3 regions of the Kitasatospora sp. NBC_00374 genome follow, and region 1 is predicted to be linked to each of the others. Evidence: riboswitches for the same ligand, from Rfam matches in the RefSeq annotation. Region 1 holds a riboswitch; each other region holds the start of a gene.

What was found. Region 1 has a riboswitch for thiamine pyrophosphate ahead of thiO (glycine oxidase ThiO). Riboswitches for the same ligand answer to the same signal wherever they lie in the genome.
Region 2: linked by a shared signal. The riboswitch ahead of thiC (phosphomethylpyrimidine synthase ThiC) and the one ahead of thiO (glycine oxidase ThiO) in region 1 are both predicted to bind thiamine pyrophosphate.
Region 3: linked by a shared signal. The riboswitch ahead of OG871_RS19230 (cytosine permease) and the one ahead of thiO (glycine oxidase ThiO) in region 1 are both predicted to bind thiamine pyrophosphate.

The regions. Positions count from the first base shown of each region.
Region 1 covers NZ_CP107964.1:2,587,518-2,590,786, forward strand. The annotation lists gene thiE (thiamine phosphate synthase) at 1-181, opposite strand, end outside; gene OG871_RS11560 (Rv2175c family DNA-binding protein) at 178-543, opposite strand; gene OG871_RS11565 (NAD(P)/FAD-dependent oxidoreductase) at 591-1,736, opposite strand; TPP riboswitch at 1,860-1,972, shown strand; gene thiO (glycine oxidase ThiO) at 1,941-3,113, shown strand; gene thiS (sulfur carrier protein ThiS) at 3,110-3,269, shown strand, end outside.
Region 2 covers NZ_CP107964.1:4,501,433-4,504,701, forward strand. The annotation lists gene OG871_RS20255 (flotillin family protein) at 1-1,051, opposite strand, end outside; gene OG871_RS20260 (hypothetical protein) at 1,294-1,500, opposite strand; TPP riboswitch at 1,595-1,730, shown strand; gene thiC (phosphomethylpyrimidine synthase ThiC) at 1,726-3,269, shown strand, end outside.
Region 3 covers NZ_CP107964.1:4,271,438-4,274,706, forward strand. The annotation lists gene OG871_RS19225 (S1C family serine protease) at 1-1,086, opposite strand, end outside; TPP riboswitch at 1,309-1,460, shown strand; gene OG871_RS19230 (cytosine permease) at 1,451-2,812, shown strand; gene OG871_RS19235 (glycerophosphodiester phosphodiesterase) at 2,975-3,269, shown strand, end outside.

The sequences.
Region 1 (3,269 bases):
AGACCTCCAGGTACTCCAGCTCCTGCTTCGCCTCCAGCCCCTTGTCCCGCAGCTGGACGATGTCCACGCCACCGGCCAGCACCGCGTCCAGGAACTCGGGCAGGTCGCCCTGCTCCCGGCGGGCGTCGGTGCACAGGTAGAGGCGGGCGTCCGCCAGCGCGGCGCGGGCGTCCGCCGTCACAGCAGCATGGCCTGGGCGCGGCGCTTCACCTCGGTGCCCCGGTTCTCCCGCAGCGCCTGGATCGGGCTGCCGGGAAGCGACGGGTCCTCGGTGAACATCCACTCGAGGATCTCCTCGTCGTTGAGCCCGCAGTCGCGCAGCACCGTGAGGGTGCCCACCAGGTGCTTGACCGGTCCGGTGGGCTCGATGAAGTCGGCGGGCACCTGCAGCGAGTTGTTCTCGCCGCGGCGGACGGCCAGCAGGGTCCGGTTCCTCACCTGGTCCCGGACCTCGGTGATCTGCACCCCCCACAGCTCCGAGATGTCGGGCAGGTAGAGCCACGCGGGGACAAGGGCTTCAATCTTGGGATCAATCTTGCTCACGCCCCCAGACTGCCACCTCCGGCGACCCCCGCGCACCTACCGCCCGGTCAGGCCGCCGCCGCCTTGAGCTGGACGGCCGGATCGGCGGCGAGCGCCCGGTCGAGCACCGCACCCCGGTCGATCAGCCGCCGCGCCTGGTTGAGGTCGCGCGGCCGGTCCACCGACAGGGCCGCGACCAGGGCGCCCTGCCGCAACCACAGCACCGTCCAGGACGGCTCCTCGGGCGAGCCCCGGTGGATCAGCTCGTCCGCCTCGGCGTGCCGGCCCGCGTACTGCACCATCCGTCCGAACTGCTCGGACCAGAAGTACGGCACCGGGTCGTACGGGGCGTCCGCGCCGAGCATCGAGGCCGCCGCCGCCGTGCCGGACTGCAGTGCGTGGTCCCAGTGCTGGACGGCCAGCCGGACGCCGGAGCGGGCCGAGGGGTAGGAGACGCAGTCACCGGCCGCCCACACACCCGGGGCGCCGGTGCGCAGCCGCTCGTCCACCAGGATCGCCCCGGCCGCGTCCAGCTCCACGCCGGAGCCGGACAGCCATCCGGTGGCGGGCCGGGCGCCGATCCCGACCAGCACCTCGTCGGCGGGCAGCCGGGTGCCGTCGGTGAGCACCACGGCACCGGGCTCGGCGGCCAGCACCCCGGCCCCGCAGCGCAGCCCGACCCCGGCTGCCGCGTACCAGCCGGCCATCACCGCGCCGAGCGGTTCGGGCAGCGCACCGGTGAGCGGCGCCGGCCCGGCCTCGACCACGGTCACCTCGCAGCCCAGCTGCCGGGCCACCGTCGCGGTCTCCGCGCCGATCCAGCCGGCCCCGGCCAGCACCAGCCGCACGCCGGGGCGGAGCCGTTCGCGCAGCGCCAGGGCGTCGTCCACGGTACGCAGCAGGCGCGCGCCGGGAGCCCCGGGCAGCGGGCGGGGTTCGGCACCGGTGGCGATCACCAGGCCCTCGTACGGCAGCTCACCGCCGTCGGTGTGCAGCACCCCGGGTGCCAGGGCGAGCGCCCGGCGACCGGTCAGCAGCTCGACGCCGAGGTGCTCCCAGTCGATCTCGAAGGTGGTGGCGTCGGCCTTTCCGAGCAGCACGTTCTTGGACAGCGGCGGCCGGTCGTACGGGCGGTGCGGCTCGTCGCCGAGCAGCGAGATCCGGCCCTCCCAGCCCCCGCGGCGCAGACCCAGCGCGGCCTGCGCGCCCGCCATGCCGGCCCCGACCACGACCACCCGTCCGGTTCGCTTCAGTTCGACCACCGGGCCAGCCTAGCGAGCGGGTGTCCACGCCATGTACGCACCTTCGGGCTGGGACGCGCCCGGCGTTATGGTGGACGGACACCACACGGGAGCCCGGCGCACCGGGCTGAGAGGCGGGCTGCGGCGGCCTGCGACCGTCCGAACCTGATCCGGGTCATGCCGGCGAAGGGAGTATCGACTTTGGCACGGACACCTGACGTCCTGGTCGTCGGCGGCGGCATCATCGGCCTCGGCGTGGCCTGGCGCACGGCGCAGCGCGGGCTCGCGGTCACCGTGCTCGACCCGGCCCCGGGCGGCGGCGCGGCCCAGGTCGCGGCCGGGATGCTGGCCCCCGTCACGGAGCTGCAGTACGGCGAGGAGCCGCTGCTGCGCCTGGGCATGGCCTCCAACGAGCGGTACGCCGCGTTCGCGGCCGAACTCACCGCGGCCACCGGCCTGGACACCGGCTACCGGCAGACCGGCACGCTGGCCGTGGCGCTGGACTCCGACGACCGCGCGGAACTGCGCGAGCTGCTCGCCTTCCACCAGCGGCTCGGCCTTGAGTCGCACTGGCTGACCGGCCGGGAGTGCCGCCGGCTCGAACCGATGCTCGCCCCCGGGGTGCGCGGCGGCCTGCAGGTGACGGGCGATCACCAGGTGGACGGGCGGCGGCTGTCGAAGGCCCTGCTCGCCGCCTGCGCGCGCGAGGGTGTCGTCCTGCACCGTGCCGAGGCCGCCGAACTGGTGGTCACGGACGGCCGGGCCACCGGCGTCCGGCTGGCCGACGGCACCGAGCTGACCGCCGGGCAGCTGGTGCTCGCCGCCGGCTGCCGCAGCCACCTGCTGCCCGGCCTGCCGCCGGGCGTGCTGCCGGCCGTCCGCCCGGTCAAGGGCCAGGTGCTGCGGCTGCGGATCCCCGCGCCGTACGCGCCGTTCCTGTCCCGCAACGTGCGGGCGGTGGTGCGCGGGCAGCACATCTACCTGGTGCCGCGGGCCGACGGCGAGCTGGTGATCGGGGCGACCAGCGAGGAGCTGGGCTACGACACCACCGTGACCGCGGGCGGGGTGTACGAGCTGCTGCGCGACGCGCACGAGCTGATCCCCGGCATCACCGAGCTGCCGCTGGTGGAGACCGGTGCCGGGCTGCGGCCCGGCTCCCCGGACAACGCCCCGCTGCTCGGCCCGACCACGCTGCCCGGCCTCACCGCGGCGACCGGCCACTACCGCAACGGCGTCCTGCTCACCCCGGTCACCGCCGACCTGATCGCCGACCACCTGGCGACCGGGGCCGTGCCCGAGCTCGCCGCCCCCTTCTCCCCCAGCCGCTTCACCGCAGAGGTCACGTCATGAACCAGATCCCGCTCACCGTCAACGGCGAACCCCGCGAGCTGCCCGCCGCGACCACGCTGGCCGAGGTGGTGGCGCAGCTGAGCAGGGCGCCCTCGGGCGTGGCGGCGGCACTCAACGAGGCCGTGGTGCCACGCGGTTCGTGGGGCGAGACGGTGC
Region 2 (3,269 bases), 1.9 Mb from region 1:
CCGCCGCCAGACCGCGGGCCCTGGTCGCCTCCGCCTCGGCGGTGGCCGCCACCTTCACCCGGTTCGCCTCGGCACCCGCTTTCAGCTCGGTCTCCCGCGCCAGCGCCTCGGCGGCCGAGATCCGGGCGTCACGGTCCGCCTCGGCCTTGGTCCTGGTCTCGTACGCGCGGGCGTCGGCCGGCTTGCGGACGTCCGCCTGCAGCTGCTGCTCCTTGCGGTGCGCCTCCAGCTCGGCGACCTTGGTCTCCTGGACCACGACCTCCTGCCGGGCGGCGGCCTGCGCCAGCGGTCCCGCCTGCATCGCGCGGGCCGTCGCGGTCTCCATCTCGGCCTGGTAACCGGCCTGCTGGATACCGGAGTTACGGGTCGCCTCGGCCTTGCGGGCGAACGCCTCCTGCTCCGCCTCGGTGGCCCGGCGGTCCGCCTCCGCGGCCGCGATCCGGGCGTCCCGCTGGACGGCGGCCGCGTGCGGGGCGGCCAGGTTGGTGATGTAGCCGGTCGGGTCCAGGATCTCCTGGATCTGCAGCGAGTCGATGATCAGGCCGAGCTTCTCCATCTCGGAACCGGACGCGGCCCGGGTCTCCCCGGTCAGCCGCTCCCGGTCGCGGATCATGTCCTCGACGGTCAACCCGCCGACGATCGACCGCAGATGGCCCGCGAACACGTTGTGCACCCGCTGGCCCATCATCTTCTGCTGGTCCAGGAAGCGCCGGGCGGCGTTGGCGATCGACACCGTGTCGTCGCCCACCTTGAAGATCACAACGCCCTTGACGTGCACCGGAATACCCTGCGACGTCACACACTCGACGTCCAGCTCGGCCTCGTTCAGGTCCAGCGACAGCTTGCGCACCACCTGCACGCCCGGCACCACGAAGGTGCCCCGGCCGGTGACGATCCGGAAGCCCAGCCCGTCGGCGAGGCCCTCGGTGCGGTGCGTGGAGCCCGAGATGACCAGCGCCTCGTTCGGCTCCGCCACCCGCCACATCAGTTTGAAGAGCACGATCAGAACGACGATGGAGGCCGCCACGGCCCCCGCGATGCCGATGAGCATCGGCTTTCCCCCTTCGAAGCGCACCGGCTCCGTGGCTGCGCTCTGATGTGCAGGACGGCGCGGAACGCGGTGGCAGCAGCAGATTCTTCGCCTGCTGTGATCGCTTGGGAAGGCTCGGGCGTCCTGATTGCGCATCAGGGGCGTCAAGATTGCGTCAAGACGGCGGCGTGCGCGGCAGGGTGGCGGCGGTCGGCGTCAGGGGCGGCGGTCGCGTCCGGGTGGTCGGCGTCCGGGCGGCGGTGTCACCCGTACGCCGGGCCGACGTAGACCGTGCGCGGCGGCTGGTACTCCAGCACCACGACGGGTGTCCCCGGCGCCAGCGGCTCGCCCGGCACCGCCAGGTACGCGAGAAAGGCCTCCGTCCCCTGCCGTTCGGGCACATGGATCAGCACCTCGCCGACCAGCCCGGCCCCGATCCTGCCCGTCACCCGCCCCGTCAGCCCGACCATCCGGCCAGTCTGCCACCGCGTCCACTGTCCGGAACCTGTCTGGACCTGGGCGGATCGGCCCGCTACGGTGTTGGACGTCTTACGCAGGCAAACCGCCTGCGGACACGGGAGCTCGGAGCACCGGGCTGAGAGGGCGCTGAACGGTCACGTCGAGGACGTGCCGACCGCTGCGCCGACCGCAGGAACCTGGACCGGATAATGCCGGCGTAGGGAGTAGAAGGTCAGATGACCGTCTTTGATGCACAGCAGAAGTCTGCCCGCAGCACGGCCGCCCCGGTCAGCAGCGCGGCCACCGGCTACCCGACCCCGGCCTGGCGCAAGGCCTACCTGGAGGGATCCCGGCCCGACCTGCGGGTCCCGTACCGCGAGGTCCACCTCACCAACGGCCGCACCGTCCCGCTCTACGACACCTCCGGGCCGTACACCGACGCGGCCTACGAGCCCGACGTGCGCCGCGGCCTGCCGGCGCTGCGCGACCCGTGGATCCGCCAGCGCGGCGACGTCGAGGAGTACGACGGCCGCGAGGCCCGCCCCGAGGACGACGGGATCAAGCACACCTCGCCGCGCGGCGGGAACCTCCGCAACCTGGACGCGGTCTTCCCCGGCCGGCCGCGCCGCCCGCTGCGGGGCCGCGACGGCGCCGCGGTCACCCAACTCGCCTACGCGAGGCAGGGTGTGATCACCCCGGAGATGGAGTTCGTGGCCCTGCGCGAGGGCCTGGAGCCGGACTTCGTCCGGGACGAGGTGGCCCGTGGCCGCGCCGTCATCCCGGTCAACGTGAACCACCCCGAGGTGGAGCCGGCCATCATCGGCACCAACTTCCTGGTGAAGATCAACGCCAACATCGGCAACTCCGCGGTCACCTCCTCCATCGAGGAGGAGGTGGAGAAGATGACCTGGGCCACCCGCTGGGGCGCCGACACCGTCATGGACCTCTCCACCGGCCGCAACATCCACACCACCCGCGAGTGGATCCTGCGCAACTCCCCCGTGCCGATCGGCACCGTGCCGCTCTACCAGGCCCTGGAGAAGGTCGACGGCAAGGCCGAGGAGCTGAGCTGGGAGGTCTACCGCGACACCGTCATCGAGCAGTGCGAGCAGGGCGTCGACTACATGACCGTCCACGCGGGCGTGCTGCTGCGGTACGTCCCGCTGACGGCCCGTCGCAAGACCGGCATCGTCTCGCGCGGCGGCTCGATCATGGCGGCCTGGTGCCTGGCGCACCACCAGGAGAACTTCCTCTACACCAACTTCGAGGAGCTCTGCGACATCCTCGCCGCGTACGACGTCACCTTCTCGCTCGGTGACGGCCTGCGGCCCGGCTCGATCGCGGACGCCAACGACGACGCCCAGTTCTCCGAGCTCCAGACGCTCGGCGAGCTCGGCCGGATCGCCCGGGACAGGAACGTCCAGGTGATGATCGAGGGCCCGGGTCACGTCCCGATGAACAAGATCCGCGAGAACATGGACCTCCAGCGGGAGATCTGCGACGAGGCGCCGTTCTACACCCTCGGCCCGCTCACCACCGACGTCGCGCCCGGCTACGACCACATCACCTCGGGCATCGGCGCGGCGATGATCGCCTGGTGGGGCACCGCGATGCTCTGCTACGTCACCCCCAAGGAGCACCTGGGCCTGCCCAACCGGGACGACGTGAAGACCGGCGTCATCACCTACAAGATCGCCGCCCACGCGGCGGACCTGGCCAAGGGCCACCCCGGCGCCCAGGAGTGGGACGACGCACTCTCCGACGCCCGCTTCGAGTTCCG
Region 3 (3,269 bases), 1.7 Mb from region 1:
CTGCAGCGCGTTCATGTACGACGCCTGGGAGCCCGTCTCGTCACCGGAGGCGACCGGACGGTCCTTGGCGCTGATGATGCCGGTGGTGACGGTGCCCTCGAGGCCGTACGGGGCGCCGATCGCGATGGTGGCGTCGCCGATGGCGGCCTTGTCGGAGTCGCCGAGCGGGAGCGGGACGAGCTTGTCCTTCGGCGGGTTGTCGAGCTTGACCACGGCCACGTCGTAGCCCTGGGCGCGGCCCACCACCGAGGCGGGGTACGAGGAGCCGTCGGAGAACTTCACCGTCAGCTTGCCGCCGCTGGCCGCCGGGGCGACCACGTGGTTGTTGGTGAGGATGTGGCCCTCGGTGTCGAAGACGAAACCGGTGCCCGTCCCGGACTCGCTGGAGTTCTGGGCCTTGATGGTGACGGTGCTGGGCAGTGCCTTGGCGGCGATGCCGGCGACCGACTCGGGGGCCCGGTCCAGGGCCTTCTGGTTGTCGCCGACCGTCACGGTGGTGCTGGTGCGGCTGGTGGAGCCGGTGAACCCGTCCTTGCCGTCCGTCAGCGAGACGCCGATCGCACCGCCGGCCAGGCCGGCCAGCACGGCGACGGCCGCGACCAGGGCGATCAGGCCGCCGCGCTTCTTGCGAGGGCCGGGCGGGGTGCCCGGTACGCCCCACTCGGCCGGGTGCCCGGGACCGCCCGTACCGCCGGGCGGGGTACCCCAGCCGCCGAGCGGGTGCCCGGCGCCGAACGGGTGGTGCGCCTCCTCGGCGGACGGCTGCGGCGCGGCCTGCGGGTACCCGGCCGACGTCGCCGGGTGGGCGTACGGGTTGGGGTCGCCCTGCGGCGTGCCCTCGGCGAGCACCGGCACCGCGGGGGCGACGGGCGCGGCCGGGGCGGCGGGCGGCGGCGCGTCCAGGTAGCCGGGGGCGGGGGCCGGGGCGGTCGGCGCGGCGGGCAGCACCGGCGGGGGAGCGTCGATGTACCCGGGCGCCGCCGGGGCGGCGGTCTCGGCCGGCTTCGACAGAGCACCCGCCTCTGGGACGCCGGAGGACTGACCCACCCGCGGCCCGGTGGACCCACTCTCGTGCTCGGTGCTCACGGACGACCTCCATAGCTGACAGGACCTTGGCCATAGTTTTTCGCATAGCCGATTCAGTTGCCGTAAGCAGCCCCCTGAAGAAGTCATGAGAATGCTTAGGTGCTCCCGACAACCGGGGGTCGGCCGGCCGTCCGGCCGAGGTGCGGAGAAGTCCCGCGATGCGGACGGCACCCCGCCCGGCCTTGGCGTTCGACGCCGATCCCGTTAGCCTGGCGCTCCAACCTGACACGACGCGGGAGCTTGGACCAACCAGGCTGAGAGTGCGCTGTTCGACCGTACGCCATGGGTACCACGGCGCGGGTGGTCGAGGGGACGCAGACCGCCGGAACCTGTCCGGGTAATGCCGGCGTAGGGAGTATCGGCCATGACGGCTGTTTCGCCTTCCCCTGCCTCCACGTCCGCCACCGCCGTGGCCGAACGTCCCGAGGCACCCCTGGTGCTCGACACCGAACCTCCGAGAACCCTGGACTTCCGCGCCCAGTTCGCGCTCTGGGCCAACCTCGGGATCAGCCTGATCGGCTTCTCCAGCGCCGCCACGGTGCTCGGGACGGCGGGCGCGGAGCTCTCCTTCGCCGCCGCCGTGACGGCGATCGTGGTCGGCACCGTGATCGGTACCGCGATGCTCGGCGTGGCCGCGCTGATCGGCGCCCGGACCGGCGCTCCGGCGATGGCCGTGCTGCGCGGACTGTTCGGGACGCGGCTGTCGTACCTGCCCACCGTGCTGAACATCGCGCAGTGCATCGGCTGGGGCGTGTTCGAGCTGATCGTGATCGCGGGCGGCGCCCAGAACGTGGCCGGGACGCAGGGCTGGCGCTGGCTGTTCGTGCTGCTCGCCGGTGCGCTCACCACGGTGCTGACGATCTGGCCGCTGGGCTCGATCGCGGTGCTGCGCAAGTACGTGGCGATCGCGGTGGGCGTCGCGATGGTCTACTTCACCGTGCAGCTGGGCCGCCAGGGCTTCCCCGACCCGGGGGCCGGCAACTGGGACGGCTTCCTGACCGCCACGGACGCGGTCATCGCGGTGTCGATCTCGTTCGTCCCGCTGGCCGCGGACTACACCCGGCACTCCCGCACCCCGGGCGCCTCGTTCTGGGGCACCTTCTCCGGCTACACGGTGGCCCAGGTCTGGTGCTACGTGCTGGGCCTGATCGCCCTGCTCCAGCAGGGCGGCGACAGCGCGAAGATCTTCGACTCGTTCACCGGGGTGACGGCCGGCTGGGTGTTCCTGCTGGTCCTGGTCCTGCGGGAGACCGACCAGTCGTTCGCGAACGTGTACTCGACGGCCATGTCGGTGCAGAACCTCCTCCCGCGGATCGACCGCCGGGTGCTGACCGTCGGCATCGGCGCCCTGGTGACCGGCCTCGCCCTGTGGATCCACGAGCTCAGCGCGGGCTACACCAACTTCCTCTACCTGATCGGCGCGGTGTTCGTGCCGCTCTTCGCGGTGCTCGCGGTCGACTACTTCTTCGGCGCCGGCCGCACCGGCTGGAACCTGGAGCAGGACGCCCCGGCCCGTCCGCTGATGCTGCTGCCCTGGGCGGTGGGCTTCGCCACCTACCAGTTCATCGCGCCGACCCCGGTCGCCGGCTGGTGGACCGGCTTCTGGCATGACCTGCAGTCCGCGGTGGGCTTCGAGGCGCAGCCGTGGACCTCGGCCTCGCTGTTCGCCTTCCTGACCGCGGCCCTCGCCACCTGGGCGACCACGCTGGTCCGCAAGGCGGTCTGACACCGCCACGGAAGCCGCCGCCGGGGAGCTGTTCACCGCACGTTCCCCATGGCGGCGGCTTTCGGCCATCCTGGCCCGCGTAGGGTGATCGTCGTGGACACCCAGCCCCTCGACTCCGCCGCGGCCTCCGCCGGCCCGCCCGACCGCAGGTCGGTCAAGGTGATCGCCCACCGCGGCTCCTCCGCCGCGCTGCCCGAGCACACCGCCGAGGCGTACCAGCGGGCGATCGAGGAGGGTGCGGACGGGCTGGAGTGCGACGTCCGCCTGACCTCCGACGGTGAGTTGGTCTGCGTCCACGACCGTACGGTGCGGCGCACCTCGAACGGCAGCGGCACGGTGTCGGCGATGACGCTGGCTCAGCTCGGCGAGCTGGACTTCGGCTCCTGGAAGTCGCCGCAGGACCCGCGGCCCGCCTCGGTGCTGACGCTGGCCCGGCTGCTGGAGCTGGTGGCCGACA